Regions from separate parts of the Aquamicrobium sp. YD-1-mutant5 genome, predicted to be linked through region 3. Evidence: predicted binding sites of a transcription regulator. Region 3 holds the regulator's gene; each other region holds the start of a gene.

Evidence for each region. Region 3 encodes LexA, which represses DNA repair genes until DNA is damaged. Its sites were predicted from a motif close to TGTTCNNNNTGTGTTCNG; they were not measured.
Region 1: the regulator LexA is predicted to act here: its motif matches at 5,343-5,360, upstream of AC5XE7_RS16180 (cytoplasmic protein).
Region 2: the regulator LexA is predicted to act here: its motif matches at 4,234-4,251, upstream of AC5XE7_RS06130 (helicase-related protein).

Annotation. Positions count from the first base shown of each region.
Region 1 is NZ_JCAKKP010000013.1:63,337-72,971, reverse strand. It holds gene AC5XE7_RS16215 (DUF1491 family protein) at 1-8, opposite strand, end outside; gene AC5XE7_RS16210 (peptidoglycan-binding domain-containing protein) at 193-981, opposite strand; gene AC5XE7_RS16205 (PAS domain-containing sensor histidine kinase) at 956-2,722, opposite strand; gene AC5XE7_RS16200 (DUF5330 domain-containing protein) at 3,183-3,509, shown strand; gene AC5XE7_RS16195 (SufE family protein) at 3,597-4,022, shown strand; gene AC5XE7_RS16190 (DUF6456 domain-containing protein) at 4,058-4,867, opposite strand; gene AC5XE7_RS16185 (helix-turn-helix domain-containing protein) at 4,870-5,289, opposite strand; gene AC5XE7_RS16180 (cytoplasmic protein) at 5,497-5,805, shown strand; gene AC5XE7_RS16175 (L,D-transpeptidase) at 5,903-6,712, opposite strand; gene AC5XE7_RS16170 (superoxide dismutase) at 7,202-7,804, shown strand; gene AC5XE7_RS16165 (c-type cytochrome) at 7,972-8,409, shown strand; gene AC5XE7_RS16160 (cytochrome c) at 8,419-9,357, shown strand; gene AC5XE7_RS16155 (S9 family peptidase) at 9,367-9,635, opposite strand, start outside.
Region 2 is NZ_JCAKKP010000003.1:352,239-361,873, reverse strand. It holds gene fdxA (ferredoxin FdxA) at 1-325, opposite strand, end outside; gene AC5XE7_RS06135 (RNA-binding S4 domain-containing protein) at 477-857, opposite strand; gene AC5XE7_RS06130 (helicase-related protein) at 880-4,065, opposite strand; gene phbB (acetoacetyl-CoA reductase) at 4,699-5,421, opposite strand; gene AC5XE7_RS06120 (acetyl-CoA C-acetyltransferase) at 5,537-6,724, opposite strand; gene phaR (polyhydroxyalkanoate synthesis repressor PhaR) at 7,008-7,610, shown strand; gene AC5XE7_RS06110 (diaminopropionate ammonia-lyase) at 7,648-8,841, opposite strand; gene AC5XE7_RS06105 (Lrp/AsnC family transcriptional regulator) at 8,946-9,449, shown strand; gene AC5XE7_RS06100 (dipeptidase) at 9,491-9,635, shown strand, end outside.
Region 3 is NZ_JCAKKP010000001.1:343,825-353,459, forward strand. It holds gene gltX (glutamate--tRNA ligase) at 1-1,008, opposite strand, end outside; gene AC5XE7_RS01675 (ComEC/Rec2 family competence protein) at 1,104-3,629, shown strand; gene lexA (transcriptional repressor LexA) at 3,966-4,685, opposite strand; gene AC5XE7_RS01685 (molybdopterin molybdotransferase MoeA) at 4,797-6,002, opposite strand; gene moaC (cyclic pyranopterin monophosphate synthase MoaC) at 6,004-6,507, opposite strand; gene trpC (indole-3-glycerol phosphate synthase TrpC) at 6,513-7,319, opposite strand; gene trpD (anthranilate phosphoribosyltransferase) at 7,322-8,332, opposite strand; gene AC5XE7_RS01705 (SurA N-terminal domain-containing protein) at 8,329-9,635, opposite strand, start outside.

The sequences.
Region 1 (9,635 bases), on a different contig from region 3:
ACGCGCATATCAGTTAACCAGTCCGATTGTCGGGCGATCTCTGGCTTGAAACCGTTCCCGCCGGATCGCTTCGCACGTTTTCCGAAGTTGCTAGAGCATCGGACCGAAAAGTGGAATCCGGTTTTCGGTGATTCCGATGCTCCATCAATAATTTAGATCGTCCTTTATGCGTCCGAATGGACGCACGGCGATCTAGTCGGTCAGGCCGACTTCACGCATCTTGATGTAAACCGCCGCGTCCGGCTCTCCGCTTACGGCGAGACCGAAGATCGACTGGAACTCGCGGATTGCCGCCTTGGTGCGCGCTCCGGCTATGCCGTCCATCTGGATATCGGTGTTGCCGAACGCCCTGAGGCCGGCCTGAATCTTCACGATCTGGCTGCTGGCGGAGGCTGGTCCCGGATCAAGCCTCACTGATCCCGTCAGGTCGTCGCGGCTTGCCGGAACCGGCACCGCGGCGGCCTGCCCCGCCCCCAGTTGATTGAGCAGGGCGTCGTCGATGGAGCCGGTCGGGGCGAGCCCCACCTTGCCCTGATAGGCGGCTATCGCATCGCGCGTATTGGGTCCGGTGAGTCCGTCGGGTTCGGCCGAATAGAAGCCCAGATCGCGAAGGATCGACTGGACCTGCCGTACGACGGGATCACCGCGCGGCCTCTCCGGTGCCGGCGCTGCGCCAGTGTCGGGGTTGGGATCGGGACGCACGATGTTGATCGTCGTTTCCGGCTCGGTCTGCTCGACAACCGGAAAATCCTGCTGGCTCCTGGTCGCGAAGAAGGCGCTCGAATGCGGGAATGGCTGATACCAAAGCGCATTGGCGGAGACGTAGAACAACGTCACCAGAAACGCCGTGGAGCCGCCGACGAGAACCGGATTGCGCGAGACGAGTTCGCCTGCCGCAACCGCGCCCCGCTGAACTATGCCCGGGCGATTGGCTTTCTTCCTGACCTTGCTGCCCTTAGCCCGTTTTGCGGAGCGAGCCATTCCAATCCCCGTTCTTCCTGCCTGCCGGCGTTGCATCCGCCAGCATCACCAGTCTGTCGCTGTCTCCCTTCGGGCCATCCACCGGAATGCTCACCGAAACCGTCGTTCCTTCGCCGGGCGCGCTGTCGATGGACATCGTGCCGTCGTGCAGGCTCACAAGCCCCTTCACCAGAGACAGGCCGAGCCCAGCCCCCTCGAAGCCGCGCGTATAGTCGTTCTGCACCTGTACGAAAGGCTGGCCGATGATTGCCAGATCTTCCTCGGCGATGCCGATGCCTGTGTCGCTCACCCAGAAATGCAGGCGCGAGCCGACGCGCCGCGCGCCAAGCGCCACCTCGCCCCCTTCGGGCGTGAACTTGATGGCATTGGAAGCAAGATTGATCAGGATCTGCTGGATGGCGCGCCGGTCGGCGTTCACCTCACCGGCATCGGCCGCCACGCGCAGTTCCAGCCGAATCTTTTTGGCATCGGCCTGCAATTGCATCATCGAACGGCACATCTGCGCCGCCTCAACGAAGCGGAACGGCTCCGGATGCGTGCGATAGGCCCCGGCCTCGATACGCGACACGTCGAGGATCGACGTCACGACCTCCAGCAGATGCTGGCCGGAATCGCGCACCAGTTCGACATACTCCTTCTGCCGCGGGTCGTGGAACGGGCCGAGCATCTCATGCAGCAGCATGTCGGAGAAGCCGATGATGGCATTGAGCGGCGTGCGCAGCTCATGGCTGACGGCGGCCAGAAAACGGCCCTTGGTCACGTCGGCGCTGGCTGCGGCTTCCTCGGCGCGCTCCAGATGCTCACGCAGTTCGACAAGCTCGGAATTGTCGCGCAGCAGCGCTAGGAACGCATTGCCCGCTTCTTCGGCCTTGGCCAGTTCGAACAGGAACGGCCGGTAATTCCCCGAAGAGTGGCCATCCGCCTTCGGCACGCGGACGCGCAGTTCCATGCGGGCAGAAGCCGCCCCCTCGCGCATGTCGGCAAGCGCGTTCAGATAAGCGATGCGATCGGCGACAAGGATACGCTCGAACAGCGAATTGCCCAGCAGCAGATCGGGGGCCAGACCAAGCACCTGTGTGGTGCGCTCGCCCGCATCGAGAACCTCGCCCTGCCTGTTGAGGCGCAGCATCACCGCACCCATCAGACCTTCGACATTGAGGTCAGGCGCGGTTTCGGCACCTGCATCCGCATTGCCACGAAGAGCGGCCAGACGCGGCACAAGGGTAGCGCCCCACGCAAGCGGCAACAGCCAGTGCCACGGCTGCGGCTGCGTATAGGCGGCCAGCCACACATCTGCGGGGAGGAATTGCATGGTGCAGGCCAGCGCCGCCGCTGCCACACCGGCCAGCACCCAGCGCCTCGAACGGCTCACCCAGAATGCTTCGATCGGCAGGGCAGCCACAAGCAATGCCACCGGCGATGCAAGGCCGCCGGCGGAAGCCACCAGCGCACCCATGGCGACAGCGGATGCCGCAAGCACGACCGCTCCCGCTCCGGCCAAACGGCCGCTTGCCGAAACGCCGAGCGCGGCGAGCCAGCACAGCCCGAATATGCCGAGTATCGCGGCCAAAGTCGCCGAGGCGCCGAGGCCGGCGGTCACCAGCATCACCGCGCTTGCGGCAGACAGGAAGGGTGCTGCGAGCATCAGTCCGATGAAACGGGCATGACGGGCACGCGCTTCCGGCTCAGCCACGCGGCTGTGCACGAGACGCTCGCAGCCCGACGCAATCGCGTCAGGCATTCCAACGTATCTTGCCGCAATCGAACTCAACTCAACGCCTCGTACGGACCCGCTTCGCAGATCATTTCTGATTAGAGCCGAAAGTCGCATCCAGCCTTTAAGGAATGGATAAAGCTGGAGCATGAGCAGCGGATTCGGAGTCGTTTTTCTGCAAAAACAGCGTTTACGGGAATGCAATTCAGCCCATGGTAAACACGCGGTTAGCTGTCACGGACAGCGACACGTCTTTCAAGACCACCACAGAGAACGCGGCTTTCCACAGCGAATCAAACGGATAGGGCACGACCCGCAACGAAAGGCGTGGGCTTCATGCCCCGTTCAGGTCGGCGGGTGTAAATGAAAGCGGGAAGTCCATTGCTTCAAATTTTAATAAAGTTGTCCTCTTGCTTGCAATCGCTCATTTGGCCGGCCCGGCTAAACTGGTTTTGTTGAAGACAGGTGCTCTGGAAAGAAGACGGATATGGGTTTCCTGATCAGGTTTGCGTTCTGGTTTTCGCTCGTTCTGCTGGCTCTTCCCTTTGATGTCGGGCCAGACGGGGAGGGTCGCGAAAACGTCAATCCCATCCAGGCGCTTCTGGCGGCAAAGGATGCTGTCGGCGACATCGCCGGCATGTGCGAACGCCAGCCGGACGTGTGCGAGACCGGCGCTTCTGCGCTCCACACGGTGACGGAGCGCGCCAAACTGGCAGCACGCATGGCGGTGAGCATAATCGAGGATGCGCCTTCGCAACCGGCTACCGCGCCAAAAGAGCCTGTCACGACCGGCTCCATCAGGCCCGCCAACTGATCTGCTTCGGACGCTCCTGAAGAGCGTCTTCCGCGTTCTCGCCTTTTTTCCGTGACGCCCGGCTGCCACCGAACTATATCGTTCGGCATGAGTACGACGATCCAGAGCATCACCGAAGACTTCGCCCTCCTCGACGACTGGGAGGAGCGCTACCGCTATGTCATCGAACTCGGCGAAGCCCTGCCCGAGTTCCCCGACAGCGAGCGCACACCCTCCAACAAGGTTCCCGGCTGTGTCAGTCAGGTGTGGCTGACCACCCGCTATGGAACGGGGCCTGATCCGGTCGTCACTTTTGCGGGTGATTCCGACGCCCATATCGTGCGGGGTCTGGTGGCGATCCTTCTCGCCCTTTACTCCGGCCGCAAGGCCAGCGAAATTCTGACGACCGATGCCGAAGGCACATTGCGCACGCTGGGCCTTGACGAGCATCTGACCCCACAGCGCTCGAACGGACTGCGCTCCATGGTCAACCGCATCCGAACCGATGCGCAAAAGGCAGGTGAGAACGCCTGAGCCGAGCCTCAGACGCTCCGCTTCCAGTCTTTTTTCTAGCGCGCGTGCAGGTTCGGCCTGTAATCCTGTGCGCCCCAATGCAGCATCTGGGCTGGCTTGCCGCCTTGCTGAGCCGCACCCGGCCAATAGTGGCGGGCCAGTGCCGCCAGAGCCGTCTTGAGCACCACCTTTCCCGAGCGTACCGGCCATGCGCGTTCAGCCTCGACGGTTTCCATGCCCTTGAGAAAACAGCACACATCGATCAGCACGCCTGACAATTCGGGTCCAACTGCCGCAATGGCTTTCTCTACCCGCATCCGCGCGCCAAGAGCGACATCTGTAAGTTCTGCAGCACCACCTCCGCCCGAGCGCTTGCCGGAAGCGACACTTGCAATCCAGTTGGCACCCAGCCGGGGCATGAGCTGGCCCCGGGTGTAATCGGCCCGCAGCCGCTCGCCCGCCTCGAACTCTCGCGCTGTCAGAAAGGCAGCGCCGGCCTTCGTTCGCAAGCGCGCCAGTTGTGCAAGCGGCGATTCCGCCAGATTTATCTGGGTCAGCCGCGGGCCCTCGCCCGCATCGACGCAGATGGTTTCGATATCTCTCGGCGAAGTGTCGGAAGCACGTGCTGCATCCATTTCACGCATCATCCGCTCTCCCTTAGGCGTCACGGAGACACAATTGCCGTTCAGCATCAGCATCTGTTCCGCGACCAGGCAATCGAAAGGCACTCGTCCGACACTGACGGTACCGCGCTCACCGGCTTCAATCAGGACCTTGTTTGTCTGCGCCGCCGGGCTGATCTGACCCGGTCCCTTCTGCAGGAATTTCAGGACGCGCAACGGCACCTCGCGGGAAGAAGCATGCATGCTCATATCCCCAGCCGGTTGCGGAAAGCTGCCGAGGCAATCTGCTCGAACATATGCACCACCCGGTCGAACTCGGGATCGTCACGAAGATCTTCAATGGTCTGGCATGCGTGAACCACCGTCGTGCGATCGCGCCCGAAACCGCGTCCCACATCACCCATCGACAACCGCAGAACGACATGCGCCACATACATGGCGATCTGCCTCACCCGTGCCACCGGCTGCGACGTGCGTCCGGGTTTGCGCAGCTCCTTCGATGAAAGCGAAAACAGCGCCGAAGCTATGTCGATCAGGCATTCGCAGACGTCCAGCGTGATCTCGTCACGCCGTTTGGGAAAGGCATGTTCAGGCTCTCCATCCGGAGCAGGTTTGACTATCGGATGAATGGGATCATCTGGAATAGCGGTCATGTTGGCGTGCACGAAATTTCCTCCACCATAGGAATAGATTCCTTATAGAGGGTGTTCGCCGACATGTGAACAAACAAAGAACTACGTACAGCTTTTCATGGGGATAACATATTGATTTCATTTGAAATTGCAGAATTACTGCTTCCGGCCGCAATGCATTTACTCCCCACCGCGGTTCCCCCGGCCGATAGTAAGCCCCGATTTCACAGGAGGTGGCACATGCGATCGCTGAAGGAGCAGGCGCAAGCTTTCGGCCAACAGAAACGGCTGCATGCCAGGCACGCCGGACAACTGGCAGCGTTGCAAATTTTATGCGGGATCGATGTGGGAGAAGCGTCTGTCAGTGAGGGAGCGGCAAGAACGAAGCTGCTTGACCGCATAGAACGCCTTCTGGAGCGCGAACGTCTGCGAGGCTTGCGCCGGCATTGGAACTACGATCTGAACCGTCACATAGCTCTCAAGCAGGCGCGCGATCAGCTCAGGGACAATGGCAAGCCGACTTCTCCGTCGCATGCGCTTATTGTGTGATGACAGTCGAAACTGAAAAGCCCCCTGATATCTGCAGGGGGCTTTTTCGATTGGGTGAGGCCGCAGGAAGGCCACCTCTTCGAACTTTAAGGCTTCTTCAGAACCAGGAGCGGGTGGCGCGGCCGAGCAATGTGGAATCTTCCGGCACCCCGGCATCGACCGGCGTGCCACTCGGATCGTAGCTGGCGACCCGGGCGCCAAGCCCGTTGGTGACGACGATCGGCGTCTTGCCGGGAACGCGGCTGTGGAGATCGATGATGTCCTGATTCATCAGGCGCACACAGCCCGATGAAATGGACTTGCCGATCGAGTGCCATTCCGGAGAACCATGGATACGATAGAGCGTATCCTCGTTGTTCTGGAAAATGTAGAGCGCGCGCGCGCCCAGCGGGTTCATCAGCCCCGGAGGCATGCCGCCATTGCGGACGCTGTATTTTTCGAGTTCAGGCTGGCGGGCGATCATCTCGTCCGGCGGGGTCCACTTGGGCCATTCGCGCTTGTACTGAACCACCGCGCGCCCCGCCCATTCGAAACCGGCACGGCCAAGGCCAACACCATAACGGATGGCCTGTCCGCCCTCGCGCACCAGATAAAGGTAGTGCTGCGACGTATCGACGACAATTGTACCGGGGCGTTCGCCTGTCGGATCGGGAACGATCTGGCGCAGGAACTTTGAATCGATCTTGCGATAGGGAACGGCCGGAATTTCATAGCCGCCATCGAAAACGGGCCCGTACATGATGTCGTAGCTGCCGAGTTCGGGATGGGGTTGCGGTTCCGCAGGTTTCAGGGGCACCGGGGGAGCCGTGGTGGTGCAGGCCGAAACGGTGGCTGCGGCGGCTCCCATTGCCGTCAGGTTGAGAAAACGGCGTCTGGTCAGCAGGACGGGAGGTGAATCTGTTGCCATGAATTGTGGTCTCGATCTTTCTCTACTGTTCACATGGGCGAAGCCGTTGCCGGCATCGCCGCTCCCGACAGGGGCGATAGGTAGCGCCAAATCTGGCCGCAGGTAGGACAAATAAAGGCGAACATGTGACTAAGGTTCCACTGTTGCCGATCGGCAACGGGTTGTGTGAACCCTATATGGGGCGGCTGAAAGGAAGGTAAACAGATTATCCCTCCGCTCACCGGCCAACCGATATGACGTCTTTGTGATCGCCATCCCGGCAATGCGGCTCTCCGGATCAGGAGCAGTTTGTTCGCTTCGGAAGCGGGCATTTAGCATCTGGACCAATGGTCAAGATGCCGCGAGCCCTCTATTGAGAGAAGCGCATTCGACTCCCCCTCAGCGAATGGCTGAACGGGGAGTGATGCATGCCCGCGGGGTGTTGTTCCCGGGGCTTACAGACCTATGTTAGTCCGGCAACCCCCCGGATTTATTTGAGGAGTAAGACGAATGGCTTTCGAACTTCCCGAACTTCCCTATGACTATGAGGCGCTTCAGCCCTTCATGTCGAAGGAAACGCTCGAATATCACCATGACAAGCACCACAAAGCCTATGTCGACAACGGCAACAAGCTGGCCGCCGAAGCCGGGCTGGGCGACCTGAGCGTCGAAGAAGTGGTGAAACAGTCCTTCGGCAAGAATCAGGGCCTCTTCAACAACGCGGCCCAGCACTACAACCACATCCATTTCTGGAAGTGGATGAAGAAGAACGGCGGCGGCAACAAGCTGCCGGGCGCCCTGCAGAAGGCCGTCGACAGCGATCTGGGCGGCTATGACAAGTTCAAGGCCGATTTCATCAACGCCGGCACCACGCAGTTCGGCTCCGGCTGGGCATGGCTTTCGGTCAAGGATGGAAAGCTGGAGATCTCCAAGACCCCCAATGGCGAGAACCCGCTGGTTCACGGCGCTTCGCCGATCCTCGGCGTCGACGTCTGGGAACACTCCTACTACATCGACTACCGCAACGCGCGTCCGAAGTATCTGGAGGCTTTCGTCGACAGCCTGATCAACTGGGATTATGTCCTTGAGCTGTACGAAAAGGCGAACGCCTGATCGTTTCAGCGTGAAACCCCGGGGAAAACCCCGGGGTTTCGTTCTTCAGGTCTTCACCAAAGCTTCACGCAAGCGTGAAGCGAAATCATCCAGATTTTGAGACAGTTTAGCACCATCTCCGATTCTGTCGGAGCAGCCACGTTTCTTCATCAGATTCGGAGCCAGACATGAAAAAGCTTCTACTCGCCATTTCCATCTTCGCCCTTGCCGGCTCTGCCGCATTTGCCGACACTCTGGCCGACCGCAAGGCCCTGATGAAAGAGCGGGGCAAGCTGACTGGCGAGCTTTCCAAAGTGGTGAAGGGCGAGACCCCCTTTGACGCGGCTGCCGTTCTCAAGACCCTGCAGGACATGCAGGCTAACGCCGAAAAGTTCGATGTCGAGGCGCTTTATCCGGCTGGTTCGGATACGGGCGATACGACCGCCGCGCCGAAAATCTGGGAAGATCCGGACGGCTTCAAGGCTGCCGAAGGCAAGTTCGAGGCCGCCGTCAACGCGGCCGTGACCGATGCGCCGGCTGACGTCGATGCACTCAAGGCGAATTTCGGCGCCATCGGCGCAAGCTGCGGCGCCTGCCACGAGACGTTCCGCGTCCGCAAGGGCTGACCGGCCCCAATGTCCAGACGCGGAAAAATCGCCGTCACTCTTGGCGTTGTGGTTGGACTGGGCGCAGTTGCGGGATGGGTCGCCTCCGCCCCTCAGCGCCTGGATTCCCAAATCATGGCCTCTGCCGCGCCGGGAGACGCTGAACGCGGAGCGCGTATGTTCCATGCCGGCGGCTGTGCTTCCTGCCATGCCGCCAAGGGCGCAGAAGGCGATGCGCGCTTCACGCTTGCCGGCGGTGTGGAGCTTGCCACACCGTTCGGCACCTTCGTCGCGCCGAATATCTCGCAAGACAAAAATGACGGCATAGGGAACTGGACGCTCGACGATTTTGCCGCCGCAATGCTGAAAGGCGTTTCCCCGGACGGGCGCCACTACTACCCGGCGTTTCCGTATGCGTCATATGCCCGTATGAAACCGCAGGACATAGCCGATCTGTTCGCCTTCATGCAGACGCTGCCTGCGGTAGCCGGGCATACAGCTCCGCATGATCTGGCCTTCCCCTACAACATCCGCCGCGGGATCGGGCTGTGGAAGCTTCTCTATCTTGACGATCGGCCGGTGGTGGAATTCGCCGAAGGCGCGCCGGACAAGGTTCTGGCCGGGCGCTATCTGGTCGAGGGCCCGGGCCACTGCGGCGAATGCCATACACCGCGCGATTTCGCCGGTGGAAGCGACAGGAACCAGTGGCTCGCCGGCGCGGTTGCGGCAGAAGGCGAAGGTGTTGTGCCCAACATCACCGCCGGTGAAGGTGGCATCGGCGACTGGTCGGAATCCGACATTGCCGGCTATCTCGAAACGGGCTTTACGCCAGACTTCGATTCCGTCGGCGGATCGATGGTGGAAGTGCAGAAGAACATGGCGGAACTCACCAGCGAAGACCGCGAAGCGATCGCGGCCTACCTGAAAGCCATACCGGCACGCCAGAACGGTTATCCGGCGCGCCAGTAGCGACCGCTGTCAGGTGGCGGGCTTCACGTCCGCCTTGCCGGTAGCCTTCAGGGCAAAGGAATAGGTGTAAGCTATCTCCTCCAGCCGCGAGAAGCGGCCTGATGCGCCTGCATGGCCCGAATCCATGTTGATCTTGAACAGTACGGGATTGTCGCCGCTTTTGGTGTCACGCAGGCGTGCTACCCATTTCGCCGGTTCCCAGTAGGTCACGCGCGGATCGGTGAGCCCGGCCAGCGCCAGGATCGGCGGATAGTCGAAAGCGCCGACATTGTCGTATG
Region 2 (9,635 bases), on a different contig from region 3:
CGGCTTCAGGAGAAAAATACTTCTCCAGCTTGCCGGTCTGGCCGTCGAATTCCTCGGCTTCGGGAAGCTGATCCTTCTTGGTGGTCAGGTTCGGCCACTTCTCCGCATATTCGGCATTGAGCTGCAGCCACTGATCGAGGCCCGGTTCCGTGTCGGGGCGGATGGCATCGGCCGGACATTCCGGTTCGCACACGCCGCAGTCGATGCACTCGTCGGGATGAATGACGAGCATGTTCTCGCCTTCATAGAAGCAGTCGACCGGACACACTTCGACACAGTCGGTGTATTTGCACTTGATGCAATTGTCGGTGACTACATAAGTCATACGAGGCTCCGGGCGTCCCGTACATGCCAATTTCGGGTCGCATCATCGAGGGGTGAGGTAACGCCTTTGCACCGCGCTTTCAAGCCGAAGCGCATGCGCCATAGCGCCCCTGGCGGAATGGTTTTGCGCCGGCGGTTCTCGCGCCAGCATGTTATTCCCGTCCCAGCAGCCGGTTCGTGATACGGCGTTCCTTCTTGGTGGGACGACCGCTTCCGGCCTCCCGCAGGGGAGCCTGCGCATCCGGAATTTCCGCCTGTGACGGGGCCGGAGACAAGTCCTCGTAAAGGGTTCGGGCTTCAGGTGCCGGGCCGCGGCGCGTGCCGGTGTCGAGCACTTTCCAGACCAGTATGCGACGCTCCAGCGTGATGGTGAGAACGTCGCCCGGCTTCACCAGATCGGAGGCCTGCGATGCTTTGTCGCGATTGATGCGAACGCGTCCGCTGACCGCCAGTTTGGCGGCAAGCGAACGCGATTTCACGACGCGCGAAAAGAACAGCCATTTGTCGAGGCGCTGGCGGCCGGCTGCTGCCATCGTCCGACGCCGGGTCCCGGAGCTACTTCTTGAGCTGCTCGCGCAGGGCGGCGAGCTTGGCAAAGGGCGAATCCGGATCGATGCGCACCGGGCGTTCCTCGCGCTTGCGCGGCTCGAACTTCGGCTTGCCGCCGGATTTGCTGTCCGGCCTCTCGCCTTGCCGTTCGGGGCGATCCGCTCCCGGCTTGCCGCCCTTGCGGTTGCGGTCGAAGCGGCGGTTGTCGCCTTTGTTGCCTTCGCCGCCTTCGCGACGCTCACCACTCCCTTGCTGGCCGCGCCCCTGCTGGCCGCGCTGACCCTGCCGGCCGCCGGGCCGCTGGTTCTGGCGATCGAAGCGGCCCTGACGCCAGATAAGCACCGGCTTCGGCTCTTCGGCCGGCTCCGGAGCCGCTGGCGATGCAGGTTCGGATGGTGCCGGAGCGGCTTCTTCCGTCGTGACGGCGGTTTCTTCGGCAACGGGGGCTGTGGCTTCTTGCGAAGCCTCGGCGGAAGAATCTGGCGCTTCGGCCCGCGCCGGCTGGTCCTGACCGGCCTCGGTGGGCGCTTGTTCATCGGATGCCGGCTGATCGGCTGCTGAAGCATCCACATCGGTCGCCGCAATCTGGTCCTGCGGGACGGCTTCCGTATCCGCAGCTGCGGTCTGCGTCTCAGCAGTGGCTTCTGCCTGTGCTGCGTCCGCTGCCGCCTTTGCTTCGACGGCTTCGCGGGCGGCGGTATCGAAGGCCTCGACCTTTGCCTTCACCTCTTCGGCCGGCTTCGGGTCGGCACGGTAGCCGAGGCCCTTGAGGATTTCCTCCATGTCCTCGGCGGTCGCGCCGAGGATCGACATCATCGGCGGCGTGACCGTGAAGGTGCCGCCATCGAAAGCGCCATCGGGGCGGGGCCCGAGGCCTGGCTTCCAGTTGATAGCGGGGCGGATCAGGTCGGCCAGCCGTTCCAGAATGTCCACGCGCACGGCGCGGCGGCCAAGGCTGCGATAGCCGGCAAGGCGGTAGAAATTACGGTCGAAAGTCTGGTCCACCACGACCGACGTGCGGCCAGTGGCCAGTGCGAGGACGACATCGCCGTAGCCCGGCTTGTCCTTGCCGTCGTTCTGAAGTGCCCACAGCAGCGTCACCAGTCTGGCAGGGGCCGGCTTCAGCAGGGCCGGGACGAAGACATGATATGCGCCGAAGCGCACGCCGAGACGACGCAGGGCCGCGCGGCCATCCTGCTCCAGCGAACGCATGTCCTCGGCAATGTCACGGCGGTTGAGAAGCCCAAGATTCTCCACGAGCTGGAAAGCAATGCCGCGCGCGATGCCGGTGAGCTGATCATTGGCCTTCAGGTCGACCAGCGGCTTCAGCAGGGTTTCGATGTGGAAGGTGACGAAGCGCTCGGCGCGGTTGACAACCTTGTCGCGTGCCGGGCCGGTCAGCTGTTCGTCGGCCAGCAGCACCAGACGCGGGCGCAGAACGTCCTCGCCGGCGACGAGCGTGGCGATGGGCGCGCCGATCCAGCGCAGCACACCGTCATCGCCCAGCGCAATGTCGTTGTTGCCGGAGGCGGCGAAACGCTCTGCGCGGGTTTCGAACTCGGCGGCCAGCGCCTTTTGCGCAGCGGCGCGAACCGCCTTGGCGGCTTCGCCGCCGGCGCTCTGGTCCGCGGTAAAGCGGAACCCCTGCAATTCTCCGACATGGTGCCCTTCGACGAGGACTGTTCCGGAAGGGCTGATTTCTGCTTCGGACATGGTATTTTCTCTGAGGCGGCGCATAAGCACGGAAGTCCTGCGGTCTACGAAGCGTTTCGTCAACCTGTCATGCAGCGCATCCGACAATCTATCCTCGATTTCGCGCGTCTTTTCCTGCCAATGTGCCGGATCGGCAAGCCATCCGGGCCGGTTCGACACGAAAGTCCAGGTGCGGATCTGGGCAATGCGGGCCGAGAGGGTGTCGATGTCGCCCTCGGTGGTGTCGGCGCGGCGCACCTGTTCGGCCATATAATTCTCATCGACATGCCCACGCCGGGCGATGTCCATGTAGATGGACGCGATCAGGTCGGCGTGCTGGGCCGGCGAGATGCGCCGGTAGTCGGGCAGGGCGCAGGCGTCCCACAGCTGCGCCACCCGCTCCGGGCGTGAGGCAAGGGCGCGGATGTCGCCGTCGCGCGCGAGATATTCCAGCGCCTGCGCATCGACGGCCGGCAGCGCGCGCGTCAGCCCTTCAACCGGCGCATTGGTTTCGATCGACCGGCGCAGCGCATCGAGGCTGGCGAAGTCGAAGGCGGCGGTGCGCCATTGCAGCACCTTAACCGGCTCGAAATCGTGGCTCTCGATCTTTTTGACCAGATCGTCGTCGAAAGGATCGACGCGGCCGGTGACGCCGAAGGTGCCGTCGCGCATGTGGCGGCCGGCGCGGCCGGCGATCTGGCCAAGCTCGGCGGCGGTGAGCTGGCGGAACTGGTAGCCGTCGAACTTGCGGTTCTGGGCGAAGGCGACATGGTCTACATCGAGGTTGAGCCCCATGCCGATGGCGTCGGTGGCGACCAGATAATCGACATCGCCGTTCTGGTAGAGCGCCACCTGCGCGTTGCGGGTGCGCGGCGAGAGTGCGCCAAGCACCACGGCCGCGCCGCCCTGCTGGCGGCGGATCAGCTCGGCGATGGCGTAGACCTCATCGGCCGAGAAGGCGACGATCGCCGTGCGCCGGGGCAGGCGGGTGAGCTTTTTGGAACCGGCATAGGCCAGATGCGACAGGCGCGGGCGCGTCACCACCGAAATGCCCCGCAACAGCTTCTGGAGAATGCCCTGCATGGTGGCCGCACCCAGAAGCAGCGTTTCCTGCCGCCCGCGCAGATTGAGGATGCGGTCGGTGAAGATGTGGCCGCGTTCCAGATCGCCGGCCAGCTGCACCTCGTCGATGGCGACGAAAGCCGCATCGGTCTCGCGGGGCATGGCTTCCACGGTGCAGACCGAGTAGCGGGCGCCTGCAGGCTGGATCTTCTCCTCGCCGGTGATCAGCGCCACTTTCGCCGCCCCCACCTTCTCGCACAGCCGTGCATAGACCTCGCGGGCGAGCAGGCGCAGCGGCAGGCCGATGACGCCGCTTTCGTGCGCCACCATGCGCTCGATGGCCAGATGGGTCTTGCCGGTGTTGGTGGGACCGAGCACGGCCGTCACGTCGCGGCCGGACAGGATAAGCGGTTGTTGGGGCTTGGGTTGGATGTTCATCGGCGGGAAAGTCTCTCCGGCCACAGTGCAGCAAGGGACGCCCGAAAGCGCTGGATCGCCTCCGACCCGTCTGACACATAGGCATTTATGCACCGCGGTGAAAGGCGGAAGTTTCAGCACGTCCCTCAGTCGTCGCATCAGAGGCGGCTGGCGGCCCGCGTTAACGGGTGGAACGAGTCTGGAACGAATCGGCGACGAATCGCTGACTCTTGCCGATTCATGGTTCGTTCACGGCTACATATAGGCCTTCAGGTGCGGTCCGGAGCTACATGCTGAATCGCCTTCGGAACAAGACAGCGGCTGTTCTTCACTGTCGTTAAGGTTTGCCGGCCACTTGCATCGCGGTAGCTGGTATCAGAAGGCAATTCATTGAAAAATAAGGAAATTATTAACTTCCCTTAAGAATTTCCAACCGTGCACATGGCCGTTTTCTTAACGATTCGATCAAAGGCGGAACGAAACGGCGACGAATCGCCGACCTGTGAATTTTCCCGTTTCGTTCACCGCTACATGTTGTGTCCCGCACAGCTTATCCACAGGCCTTCCACAGCGGGGTCGCAGCCGGATGCGGAAACGGCGCGGCCATGAAGGCCGCGCCGTTAACTGTTTCGTGCCGTATCGGGACAGGCAGTCTCAGGCGAGGTACTGCCCGCCATTGGCCGTCAGCGTCGAGCCGGTGATGAAACCGGCATCGTCGGAAGCGAGGAAGAGCACGCAGCGCGCGATCTCCTCGGCTTCGCCCAGCCGTCCGACCGGGATCTGGGCAATGATGGACTCGCGCACCTTCTCCGGCACGGCCATCACCATGTCGGTGGCGATGTAGCCGGGGCAGATGGCGTTGACCGTGATGCCGGCGCGGGCGCCTTCCTGCGCAAGCGCCTTGGTGAAGCCGATATCGCCGGCCTTGGCCGCCGAATAGTTGGCCTGCCCCATCTGGCCCTTCTGCCCGTTGATCGAGGAGATGGTGATGATGCGGCCAAACTTGCGGTCACGCATTCCCGTCCACAGCGGATGCGTCATGTTGAAGACGCCGCTGAGATTGGTGCCGATCACTTCGTTCCACTGCTCGCGCGTCATCTTGTGGAACATGGCATCGCGGGTGATGCCGGCATTGTTGACCAGAACCGAGACGGGGCCGAGATCCGCTTCCACCTGAGCGATTCCTGCAGCGCAGGCATCGTAATCGGCCACGGACCATTTGTAGACCGGGATGCCGGTTTCCTCGTTGAAGATGCGGGCGGCGTCATCATTGCCGGCATAGTTGGCCGCAACATTGTAGCCCGCATCCTTCAACGCCCTGGCGATGGCGGCACCGATGCCCCGTGTCCCACCGGTGACAATAGCTGTTCTGCTCATGCTGGTGATTCTCCATTATCAGGGCAGTCCGCCGCAGCCGAGCAGGAGATTGAGGCGTTATGGTGCCTTAACAGCTTGCCCTTGCGGTCGTTCTGCCCTGTCCTCCCATTGTTGCCTAGTTCAGCCCCTCGAGACACATGGCAACGCCCATGCCGCCGCCGATGCACAGCGTGGCCAGACCCTTCTTCGCATTGCGGCGCTTCATCTCGTAAACAAGGGTGTTGAGGATGCGGGCACCCGAAGCGCCGATCGGGTGACCGATGGCGATGGCGCCACCATTGACGTTGACGATTTCCGGATTCCAGCCAAGCGACTTGTTGACGGCACAGGCCTGCGCGGCGAAGGCTTCGTTGGCCTCGACGAGGTCGAGATCGCCGACGGACCAGCCGGCCTTTTCCAGCGCTTTCCGGGAAGCCGGGATCGGTCCGGTGCCCATCACCGCCGGGTCGACGCCGGCCGTTGCCCAGGAAGCGATGCGCGCGATCGGGGTGAGGCCGCGGCGCTGAGCCTCTTCTTCGCTCATCAGCAGCACGCCGGCGGCGCCGTCATTGATTCCGGAAGCGTTGGCGGCGGTCACGGTGCCTTCCTTGTCGAAGGCGGGCTTCAGCTTCTGCATGGCCTCGATGGTGGCGCCGTGGCGGATATATTCGTCATCTTCGACGATGGTGTCGCCCTTGCGGCCCTTCACCGTTACCGAAACGATCTCGTCCTTGAACTTGCCGGCCTTCTGCGCGGCTTCGGCCTTGTTCTGCGATGCGAGCGCGAACTGGTCCTGCTCGTCACGGGAAATCTGGAACTCGCGCGCCACGTTCTCGGCTGTGATGCCCATGTGGTAGCCGTTGAAGGCATCCCACAGGCCGTCCTTGATCATAGTGTCGATCATCTTGTAGTCGCCCATCTTCACGCCGTTGCGCAGATGCTGGGCGTGGGGCGAGAGCGACATGGATTCCTGTCCGCCTGCGATCACGACGCGGGCGTCGCCCGTGGCGATCTGCTGCATGCCGAGCGCAACCGAGCGCAGGCCCGAGCCGCAAACCTGGTTCATGCCCCAGGCCGAGGTTTCTTTGGGAATGCCGGCCAGCATGGATGCCTGACGGGCGGGGTTCTGGCCCTGCGCCGCGGTGAGCACCTGACCGAGGATGACCTCGTCCACCTCCGCCGCGTCGACGCCTGCGCGCGCCAGCAATTCCCTGATGACGATGGCGCCAAGCTCATGCGCCGGCATGTTTGCGAAGGATCCGCTGAAGGAGCCGACCGGTGTGCGGGCGGCGCTGACGATGACGATGGAATTGGAAGACGACATTGTTTTCTCCGGACTTTGCAGAACTGCACTCGGCGGTGTCATGACTTTTGTTGCCCTTTCCGAAAGACGAGTCAAATCCGAAAAAGTCGCGGCGAAGTGACCTGCGGTAAGTCGGCTCAGCAATGCTGCGCAGCATTTTGCAGGTGACAGGAACATGCCTGCCGTTCCGCACTGCACAAAATCTGTTGGAGTCGGTGCCGTTTTGGGCCTATCCTGTTGCAAAGCAATGCAAATGGTAAGTTCATGCTTACCAATTCGACAAAGCTGTTCGGGGAGGACGCTGGTGGCTGCGAAAGACGATAGTGTGATCATCAAGAAATACGCCAACCGTCGGCTCTACAATACGGGAACCAGCACCTATGTGACGCTGGAAGATCTCGCCGCCATGGTGAAGCGCGGCGAGGATTTTACAGTTCAGGACGCCAAGAGCGGCGACGACATCACCCATTCCGTGCTCACCCAGATCATCTTCGAGCTGGAAAACAAGGACGGGCAGAACATGCTGCCGATCCCATTTCTGCGCCAGCTCATCGCCTTCTATGGCGATCAGATGCAGATGATCGTGCCGTCATTTCTCGAACAGTCGATGATGGCCTTCTCCAAGGAGCAGGAACGGTTTCGCGAGCAGATGAAGGATGCGCTGCCGAAATCGCCCATGGACATGATGAAGATGCCACTGCCGATGAAGGCGCTGGAAGAGCAGACGCGACGCAACATGGAGATGTTCCAGAACGCGATGCGCATGTTCACGCCGTTTCCCGCCGGCGCGGCGCCGAAGCAGGGCGACGGCGAGCCGCAGAAGGAAACGGGCGAGCGCGATGGCGACCTTCAGGATCTGAAGGAGCAGATTGCCGCGATGCAGCGCAAGCTCGACACGCTGTCCTGAGCGACAGACCGCGCTGCCGGATGCCGGCCCGAAATCTTCAGGCGATTTCGGCCACATCCTCCGGCGCCATGCCGACAATGGCCTCGTAACGGCCCTTGTCGGTGGCGGTTTCCGTGTTGATCGCCAGAACGCGCGCGTTCTCGTCCAGACCCAGCATTTTTCTCCCTTCAGGGTCCGATGCCGCGCGGATCAGCCCGGCGAGCCCGGCACAGCCGCTTTCACCGGCGACGATGGCGGGATCCGGGGCCGTCGGCCGGGCAAGGCGGAGCATGGTCGCTGCCGCATTGTCCTCGTCCACGGTCATGAAGGCGTCGGCCTTGCGCGACAGTATCCGCCACGCCACCAGCGACGGCTCGTAGCACTCCAGCATCGCCATGATGGTCGGCTCCCCATGCGGGGTTTTGACCAGTCGCCCGGTGCGCGCACTTTCATGAATGCAGGCCGCGCGGGCTGGCTCGACAACGATGAGTCTGGGACGATCCGCTCCGAAAACGATGGCGAAATGTCCGGCGAGGGCTGCCGCCAGCCCGCCGACGCCGGCCTGTACGAAAACATGCGTCGGCCTTTGCGGCAATGCTTCCAGCACTTCGCCGAGCATGGCGGTATAACCCTGCATGACCAGCGAGGGGATGCGCTCATAGCCCGGCCATGAGGTGTCGGAGACAACGCTCCAGCCGTTTTGCTCACAGACACGGGCGGCCTCTGCAACGGAATCGTCATAGGTGCCTTCAACGCGTATTATCTCGGCGCCACAGGCAGCGATTGCTGCCACCCGCTCGTCGCTGACGCCGGCATGCACGAAGATCGCGGCGCGGGCGCCCACCATGCGCGCGCCCATGGCGACGGACTTGCCGTGGTTGCCGTCGGTCGCGCAACCGAAGGTCATCTGCCGCGCGATCTCGCGCACCTGCGATGAATTGAGATCCGCGATGTCTTGGGGATGGCCTCGCCTGCGGCCCGCCTCCTCCAGCACCAGCCGGATGACGGCATAGGAGCCGCCAAGTGCCTTGAAGCTGCCGAGGCCGAGCCGGAAGCCTTCATCCTTGAGGAAAATGGCTGCGATCCCGAGTTCTCCGGCGAGGCCGTCGAGCCGGTGCAGCGGCGTTTGCCTGTAGTCGGGGCGACAGGACAGGAAGCGCTGCACCTCCCGGGCGGCTTCCATTCCAAGAGTGGTGGAATCCGCAGGGTCCAGCGCCGCATTATAGCCGGGAAGTGTGTTCAGGGTGATCATGGTCTCATCTCTCTTTGCGTGATGAGATTTTATCGCGGATGAAGACTGGATTTTCCTCGATTTGACCGCCAGAATGCAAAAAACTCTCGATTTTGGTGGCTTTGATGCCTGAATCCGAGCGGGATGGCCTCGACAGTTTCGATCTTGCGATCCTCCATATTCTGCAGCGGGACAACACGACCGCTCACCGCATCATCGGTGAACGGATCGGCCTGTCGGCGGCGGCCGTGCATCGCAGGGTGCGCCGCATGCATGAGAACGGGGTCATCACCGGCAATTTCGCCGTCGTCGATCCGGGACGCGTCGGCCAGCCGATCACCATCGTGGTGGAGGTCGAGATCGAAAGCGAGCGGCTCGATCTGCTTGATGCGGCCCGGCGCAGCTTCGCCGCCGATCGGTCTGTGCAACAGTGCTACTATGTGACCGGCGAAGCGGATTTCGTGCTGATTGTCACAGTCGCCTCCATGGCTGACTATGAGGCGCTGACGCGGCGGCTGTTCTTCGAGAACCACAATGTCAGGCGCTTCCGTACCCTCGTGGTCATGGACAGGATCAAGGCGGGGCTGGCGGTCCAGTTGCCGGAGCGGCCGCAAAGGCGAATCAGATAGGCTTTTTCTCAGACAATCACCTTCCCAAGGATGCGACAGACGTGACAGACCTTATCCCGGTTTTCGATGGCCACAATGATACGCTGATGAAACTCTACCAGTCCGCCGAGCCGGACAAGGAGAAGCTTTTCGTCAAAGGCAGTCCCTCCAGCTGGCATATCGATCTGCCACGTGCCCGCAAGGGCG
Region 3 (9,635 bases):
GCCATCCGGCAGATATGGCAGGGCGGACAGGAGAGCTTCGGTGAGTGCCGCGTCATCCATCGAACGCATGTGAATGCCGTTCAGCGCTTCCAGCTTGGCGAAGTCGAAGCGCGCTGCCCCCTTGTTCACATCGGTGATGTCGAACCATTCGATCATCTGGGCAATCGACATCACCTCGTCGTCGCCATGGCTCCAGCCGAGGCGTGCAAGGTAGTTGAGCAGGGCCTCGGGCAGGTATCCCATTGCCCTGTAGGCTTCCACGCCGAGCGCACCGTGGCGCTTGGAAAGCTTTGCGCCATCTGCACCGTGAATGAGCGGGATATGCGCCATCTCCGGCACCTGCCAGCCCATGGCATCATAGATGATGGTCTGCCGTGCCGCGTTGGTGAGATGGTCATCGCCGCGGATGATGTGGGTGACGCCCATGTCGTGGTCGTCCACCACCACTGCATGCATGTAGGTTGGATTTCCATCCGAGCGCAGAATGATGAAGTCGTCGAGATCCTTGTTCGGGAAGCGCACATCGCCCTGAACGAGATCGCGCACGAGGGTTTCTCCCTCGATGGGTGCCTTGATGCGGATTGCGCCGGGAACGCCCGCGGGCGCTTCGGAAGGGTCACGATCGCGCCAGCGGCCGTCATAGCGTGGCGGGCGCCCTTCGGCGCGTGCCTTTTCGCGCATTTCTTCCAGTTCCGCCGGCCTGGCGTAACAGTAGTAGGCCTTGCCCAGACGAACGAGCTCTTCCGCCACCTCGCGGTGCCGGCCGGCGCGCTCATACTGCGATACGGGATCGCCTTCCCATTTCAATCCAAGCCAGCTCAGGCCTTCGAGAATCGCAGCGGTAGCTGCATCTGTGGAGCGTTCCCGATCCGTATCCTCGATGCGCAGCAACATGGTGCCGCCGGTGTGGCGGGCATAAAGCCAGTTGAACAGCGCAGTGCGCGCACCGCCTATATGCAGGAAGCCCGTAGGCGAGGGGGCGAAGCGGGTGACGACCTTGTCAGACATTCAGTTCTCGCGAGGTGACGAAAGCCAGCTGCCGGACTTTCGCTGTTTGCGCGTTCATGTAGCATAGGAGGTGAGGGGTGCAAGGGGGAGGCTTGGTGACTTTGTCGTCGGCCGGCAGTCACGGCGCAAAGAATGCGCCTTTTGACGTCAGTGAGCGAAATCTTTTTGCTCTGCCGGAGGCAACGGCATCGCCGGCGCCGCAGGTGCCCGCCCTTCCGCAGGATACTTCTCCCGCACTTTCTTCCGAGCCTGCTCCACTGCCTTCACGGCAATCGCGATTCCTGCAGGCAGCACATGTCACGCTGCAACTACGCAGATTCGGACGATCTGCTTCAATGGCGTTTGCGCTGGAAATGGAGCGTGGAGCCGGCTTTCTTCTCGTGCCCGTGTTCCTGTCCATTGGCGTCGTATTGTACTTTTCGATGTCTCATGAACCTCGATGGACTGTGCTGCTTGGTCTGACCGGGGCTTTTGCGTTTTTGACATGGGCCGTGCGCAGACATCACAAAATTCATCTGTGTTGCCTGGCTCTTCTGTTTTGCATTTCCGGTGTCACCCTCTCCAAATTTCAGACATGGCGTCTGGATACGCGGGTAATTGGCTCCGACATCACCGTCCGACTCACCGGGAGGGTCGTGGAAATTGAGGACATGGCGAGCGGGCGCAAGCGTCTGACGATCGATGTCGTCTCCACAGAGAGGCCGAAACTACGCTACCAGCCGGAACGGGTACGAATTTCCGCCCGCAACCTGCCGCCGGAGATAGCAGCGGGCTCGGATGTGACCGGTCTCGTCCGCCTGCTGCCGCCGAGCGGGCCGATTCGGCCGGACAGCTACGACACATCCTTTTCCAACTATTTTGGTGGCATTGGCGCGAGCGGTTTCTTTCTCTCCGGACCAAAGCTGTCCGAGCAGACTGTCGCGCCGCTGGCTACCCGCGTCAGTGCAGCGATCGAGCGGGGGCGGCAGGCGGTTGCCGGGCGCATCAGGCACAGCATCGGCGGGCCAGAAGGCGAGATCGCGGCAGCGCTGATCGTCGGGGTGCGGGCGGGCATTCCAGAAGAGATAAACGAGGCAATGCGCAAGACCGGCATCTATCACATCATCTCCATATCCGGCCTGCATATGGCGCTGGTGGCGGGTACGGTGATGGGATTGATGCGCGGATTGTTCGCCGCATTCCCGGATTTTTCCTCCCGTCATCCGGTCAGGAAATATGCAGCCCTTACCGCGCTTTTTGCGATTTTCGCCTACCTGCTGATATCCGGCATGGTGGTGGCTGCCGTGCGCTCGTTCATCATGCTGGCCGTGATGTTGGTGGCCGTGCTGTTCGACCGCAGCGCGCTGACCATGCGCAATCTCGCTATTTCGGCGATCATCGTCATCCTGGTCACGCCCCATGAGGTGGTGGGGCCGAGTTTTCAGATGTCGTTCGCGGCAACGGCGGCGCTGGTCGGCGCCTATGCGGCATGGTCGGACTACAAGGCGCGCCGACCTGTTGCGCGGGTTTACAAAAAGTCCGGTCTCGCTCGGTCGCTGATCCGCGCTCTGGTCACCATGATGGTTGGCCTTGCCGCAACGTCCGTGGTTGCCGGCGTTGCCACGACCCTCTACGCGGCATGGCATTTTCAGCGCATTGCACCGCTCAGCCTGCTGGCCAATCTGGCGGTGATGCCCGTCGTCTCGATCATCGTCATGCCATTTGCCGTTTTTGCATCGCTCGCCATGCCTTTCGGGCTGGATGGCCCTCTCTTGCAAATCATGGGCAAGGGGCTGACGGCAGTGATTTTCCTTTCCGAAAAGATCGCGGACATGTCGCCAGTCGACGCGATCGGGCTGATTCCACCCGAGGCAGTGCTTCTGGCGACGATTGCGCTGGTGATTGCAACGATGACGACAACATGGCTGCGCCTTGTCGCACTGCCATTCGCCATAGGCAGTATGCTGACGCTTGGCTCTGCCCGAACGCCTGACATTCTCATTTCAGAAGATGCCCGGCTGATTGCCGTCGCCATGGAAGGGGGGCAGGTTGCGGTCAACCGCCCCCGCCCGAGTGCCTTCACCATGGATAACTGGAGCCGGGCGATGGATGCAGAAACGATATTGCCGCCAACCCGCGTAAAGCCGCCGGACGAGGGTATTTTTCTGCAGGATTTTATCGCTCCTGCGAGGCAGGAAAGCAAAGCAGCAGGGTTTGTATGCTCCGAGAAAACATGTGCTTTGCGCAGTCCCTCTGGTCTGCTTGTCGTGCAGGTTCAGGATGCGGGTATGGCCGCCAAAGCATGTGCCCATGCAACAGTCATCGTGATCGAGGACGCGGTGATGCGTAACCCGTGCCGAAAATCTCAGGCAATTGTGGTGACCCGTCGGAAGCTGGCGCAAAAGGGAAGTGCCGAAGTCTATCTGGAAAAGGTCGACGCTGCTTCTGGTGTTCCAGTCGGAAATTCATTGCCAATCATCGGAGAGCCAAAGGTGCGCTTCGCAATCGAAGGGGATTATCGGCCATGGCACACCCAGCGCCGATACTCGCGGGAAGCACGTGGCTTGCCGCCCTATGAGAGAAAAGTTGCCTCAGCACCTGCGGAAACGCCTGTTCTCTCAGCCCCGGACAAGATCGAATAAGCGATAAAGACAGGGCGTATCCGGAACGGTTTCCGCCTCGTCTGGCAGGTCCGTTTCTGCGGGTGGATCAAATGCAGACCCAGTTACGCAGGAAAATCGACCATCGTGACAGATAGCTGGACGGGCCGCTCGCCTATGGAGCTAAAATCTGCTCACCGATCGTACAGGTCGTAAAGTGCCCTTTAGCTATCGGCGATCAACGCTTTGAGAGCGCTCAAATGGCGACCTCAACATTTCAATCATTTCCTCAGGATGTTGTTTTAAGATGCTGATAAACAATGTTCCTCAGAACGGATGGAAGGCAAAAAATCCGGTTCGTTCTGTTTCATTTCCGGATCAGTAACGGCGGATCAATCCGACCAGCCTGCCTTGCACCTTGACGCGGTCGGGTCCGAAAATCCGGGTTTCGTAAGCCGGATTGGCGGCTTCAAGCGCGATGGAGGCGCCTTTGCGACGGAACCGCTTCAGGGTTGCTTCCTCCTCGTCAACGAGTGCCACGACTATATCGCCCGGGGTGGCTGTATCGCCGTTGCGGATGATGACGGTATCGCCATCGAAAATGCCGGCTTCGATCATGGAGTCGCCCCGAACTTCGAGGGCATAATGCTCGCCGCCCGACAGCATTTCCGGCGGCACCGAAATGGAATGTGTCTTGTGCTGGATCGCATCGATCGGAACACCCGCAGCGATCCGCCCCATCACGGGGATGGAAACCGCCGAGGCGCTGTCATCCTCATTGCTGGCGATCTGCGGCTTGCGAACATCCTTTGCCGGCTGCCCGAGGCTTCCCTGAATGACGCTGGGTGAAAATTTTCGCGCACTGTTCAGACCGGGGGCAATGGAATCTGGCAGGCGCAGCACTTCCAGCGCACGCGCCCGATTGGGCAGGCGACGGATAAACCCACGTTCTTCCAGTGCGGTGATCAGGCGATGGATGCCCGACTTCGAGGCAAGGTCCAGCGCTTCCTTCATTTCGTCGAAAGAGGGCGGAATGCCACTCTCCTTCAACCGCTCATGGATAAAGAGAAGCAGTTCATGTTGCTTGCGCGTCAGCATAGGTTCCCCCGGCAGCGGCGAATCCAGAATCGGAAAACAAACCCGGAACAAACACTATATGTTCCAGTTGTGTTCCGCAACCGCTTAAAATCAGAACGACCGGGGACGGCTTCAGCCGATCATCATCAACTGGCAGGGATCGCCGATTTCCGATGCCGGCTGGAAGGGGGCGCGTATGACCAGTCCCCCTGATGCGGCCATGGTGCGCAGCATGGAAGAATCCTGCACACCGAAGGGCGTGGCAATCAGCTGGCCGTCGCGTTCCTCAATGGCTGCACGAACATAGTCCTGACGATGGTCGTTGGCTGAAACCGGTGCCCCGAGCGTCGCTGTCCTGATGTCCTGACGGAAAGGGCGGCCGCCAAGGCGGGCGAGCAGAGGTTTCAGGAAAAGCTGCGAGCAGACGAGGCTCGCCACGGGATTTCCGGGCAGGCCCAGACATCTGATGTTGTCCATTCTGCCGAACATCAGCGGCTTGCCGGGCCGCATGGCGATCCGCCAAAAGTCGAGCGTCATGCCTTCGCGCGTCAGAACCTTGTGAACGAGATCGTGATCGCCCACGGAGGCTCCGCCAGATGTGACGATGACGTTCGCACCGGCCGCAACAGCCTGTTTCACCAGCGCCGAGATTGCATCCTCGCGATCTGGTGCGATGCCGAGATCGAGAACATCGGCGCCCACGGCGCGGGCCGCGGCTGCGATGCCATAGCTGTTGGATGAAATGATCTGACCCGGTCCCAGTTCGCTTCCAGGCAGGCGCAATTCGTCGCCGGTGGCGATGATGGCGACCAGTGGCCGTCTGACGACCGTGAGGCGCGCGTGATTGGCCGAAGCGGCGAGCGAAAGCGCGCTGGCGCGCATCAGATGGCCTTTTTCGACGAGAAGGTCGCCAGTCGTGAAATCCAGACCGGCGCGCCGCACATTGCGACCGGCAGCGGTCGGCTCACGCAGGCGGATCACGCCATCTGCCGGCCTGTCGACATTTTCCTGAATAACGACCGTATCGGTTCCCGCGGGTAGGGGCGCGCCGGTGAAGATGCGCACGCACTGGCCGGCTTCGACAGAGCCTGAAAACATGCTGCCAGCGGCCACTTCGCCGATGACGGCCAGCTCACTGCCCGTGATCTGCGCGTCGGCGCCCCGCATGGCATAGCCATCCATTGCCGAGGCGTTGAAGGGAGGCTGCGTGCGCAGCGCCACGATCGACTCGGAAAGCACGCGATCATACGCATCGTTCAGGGGCACGCTTTCACCACCGAGGGGCCCGACATCCTCCAGAAGGCGTTGCAGCGCCGTTTCCAGCGGGACCAGCGCCATGTCAGGCCTCTGCCTTGTAGTCGCCTGATTTTCCTCCGGTCTTGGAGGTAAGCCTGATGTCGGAAATGATCATCGCGCGATCCACGGCCTTGGCCATGTCGTAGATGGTGAGGCAGGCGACGGACGCAGCCGTCAGAGCCTCCATTTCAACGCCGGTCTTGCCGGTAACGCGCGCCAGAGCCTGAACCCTGAGGCCCGGCAGATCGTGATCCGGCTCAATGTCGACGCTGACCTTGGTGAGCAGCAGCGGATGGCAGAGCGGGATGAGCTCGTGCGCCTTCTTGGCGGCCATGATGCCGGCTATGCGCGCTGTCGACAGGACATCGCCTTTCTTGGCGTTGCCTGCGAGGATCATGGCCAGCGTCTCGGCCTGCATGCGAACGCTGCCCTCGGCGACGGCCTCCCGTACGGTCTCGGCCTTGCCGCCGACATCGACCATATGCGCTTCTCCGGAAGCGCCAATATGCGTCAGGCCGGTTCCGGCCGGAGAGGGGCGTTCGCTCACGGCAGCTATGCCTCGCCTGATTCGAGCCCAAGAAGAATGCGCGTGGCACTGGTAACGTCATCCTGACGCATCAGGCTTTCGCCAACGAGGAAAGTGCCGATGCCGCTCCGGGCCAGCCGCTTGCAGTCCTCATTGGTGAAGATGCCGCTCTCGCCGACGAGCAGCCTGTCGGCCGGAATCATCGGGGCAAGACGTTCGCTCGTTTCCAGCGAGGTTTCGAAGGTGCGCAGATTGCGGTTGTTGATGCCGATGAGGCGCGAGGAAAGGCGAAGCGCACGCACCGTTTCTTCCTCGTCATGCACCTCGATCAGTGCGTCCATACCGAGCGAAAAGGCGGTGTCTTCGAGCGCCTGCGCGGTGGCATCATCGACGCTTGCCATGATGATGAGGATCGCATCCGCCCCCCATGCGCGCGCCTCATGCACCTGATAGGTGTCGAACAGAAAATCCTTTCGCAGCGCGGGAAGGCTGACAGCCTCACGCGCGCGGGTCAGATATTCCGGGGCGCCCTGAAAAGACGGTCCATCCGTCAGCACCGAAAGGCAGGCGGCGGCGCCGGCCTCATAGTCCCGGGCAAGGGCGGGCGGATCGAAATCGGCCCGGATAAGGCCTTTTGACGGGCTGGCTTTCTTGATCTCGGCAATGAGCGCGAAGCGGCCGTCGCGATTGCATGTTTCAAGTGCGGAAAGGAAGCCGCGCGGCTTTTCCTGATCTGCTGCCCGGGCTTTCAGCTCGGAAAGGGGCGTGCGCGCTTTTGCTGCGGCGATCTCGTCACGCTTGTAGGCTTCAATCTTACGCAGAATGTCTGACATGGCTAAGCGTTGGAAACCTCGATCAACTTGTTCAGAACTCTGGTCGCATTCCCATTGTCGATCGCTTCGCGGGCTCTGACGATTCCGTCTTCAAGTGTCCTGACCTTGTCGGCAACGACCAGTCCGGCACCGGCATTCATCAGCACCGTATCACGATATGCGCCGGGAGTTCCCGAAAGAACACAGCGCAATGCGGCCGCGTTGAATTCCGAATCTCCGCCGCGCAACGCTTCCTTGGAATGGCGTTGCAGCGCAAAGGCTTCAGGGGTGAGGGTGAAACTGCGGATTTCACCGTTGACGAGTTCGGCAACATGGGTTTCGCCGGTTACAGTGATCTCGTCATAGCCATCGCCATGAACGACCCACACATGTCTGGAACCGAGCGCCTTGAGGGCTTCGGCCACCGGCAGCACCCATTCGGGCGCGAACACGCCCACGAGCTGCCGCCCGACCCCTGCAGGGTTGGTGAGAGGCCCGAGCAGATTGAAGATTGTACGTGTGCCAAGCTCCACCCGGATCGGCCCCACATGCTTCATCGCCGGGTGATGCGATGGCGCGAACATGAAGCCAATACCGGCTTCCTCGATACACCGCGCTATGGCTTCCGGTGCGAGCTCGATGTTGACACCCAGCCGCGTCAGCACGTCTGCGGTGCCCGTCAGCGAGGACAGGCCGCGATTGCCGTGCTTGGCCACCGGCACGCCGCAGGCGGCAATGACGAAGGCGGAGGCGGTCGAGATGTTTACGCTGTGCGAGCCGTCGCCGCCTGTGCCGACGATGTCGATCGCTTCCACCGGGGCCGAGACGGGCAGCATCTTGCTGCGCATCGTGGCGACGGCACCGGAAATCTCGCTGACGGTCTCACCGCGGACACGCAGCGCCATCAGGAAGCCGCCGATCTGACCCGGAGTGGCATCACCCGACATGATGATGTCGAAGGCATCGCACGCTTCATCGAAGCTCAGTGCGTCGCCGGTTGCCACTTTGCCGATGAAGGGTTTCAGCGCGCTCATCTGGCCAGTGCCTGCGAGATGGCCACCTGATCGATCTCCACCGAATACTGGCTCTGCAATTGGGCAACCAGCTGATCGAGGAGATCGCCGGAGAGGCCCGCGGCGAAGGAGTTCTTCACGTCATCCGGAACGGTCTGCGCGTCGGCGGCGGCCGGTTCCACCACCTGAGTGACCTTGAACAGGATTTGCGCGCCGCCGGTCGGCGCCGGAATGACGCCGGACTGGCCTTCGCCGACATCGAACATCTCGGCTGCTCCTTCGCGACCGAAGTCGGCATCGTCAGCGGAGCGTTTCAGGCCGCGCTTGGTCTGCTTTTCGAGCGAAAGCTCGGAAGCCACCACATCCAGCCCGGCCCCTTCCGCAACACGCTTCTTCAGCTCCTCGGCTTTGGCCAGAAGTCTCTTTTCGGTTTCAAGCGCCGTCCAGTCGGCAACAACGCGGTCCTTCACCTCATCCAGAGCGCGATCACGGGCGGGGGTGACGGAGTTGAGCTCATAGAACAGATAGCCGCCATTCGCCGTTTGCAGGGCCTCGTTCTCGGCGCCCGGTTCGGATTCGAAAATCGCGCGGATGAGGTTGGCCGATTCCGGCAGGTCGCGAATGACGTTCTCGTCAGGCGCGCGGCCCGAACGATCGATCGCCTCGACCGTGACAACCTTGAGGCGCTGTTTGGCAGCGGCCTCTTCCATGGTCTCGCCGCCGGCGCGGGCATCCTCATATGCGTCGTGAACTTCGAGCAGCAGGCGGCTGGCTTCGCTGAGGGCGAGGTCTTTGCGTATCTGATCCTGAACCTCGGAGAGAGGCTTGACCACCTCGGGATTTATTTCGGTCACGCGCAAAAGCACCGGGCCAAAAGTACCCTTTATCACATGGCTGACTTCATTCAGCCCCAGCGCGAAGGCTGCTTCCGCCACGGCCTGATCTGCAATCTTGTCCTTTGCCAGCGTTCCGAGCTGAACATCGGATTCGGTCTTGCCCTGCGCGGCATAGACCCGGTCGAAAGTTCCGCCGTTGTTGATGGAATCGCGAGCCGTCTGCGCATCCTGCTCGGATGAGAAAACGATCTGCTCGATCTTGCGGGTGGCAGGGGTGGTGAACAGCGACCTGTTCTTCTCGTAATCCTCGCTCACCTGCTGATCGCTGATCGCGGCAGGATCGGAAATATCTTCAGGTTCGAGGCGAACATAGGAGAATTTACGATATTCGGGCGCGGCATATTTCTGCTTGTTCGCCTCGAAATAGGTGGAAAGCTCGGTCTCGGACGGAGCTTCAACCGGCTCTACCAATGATTTCGGCAGCACCA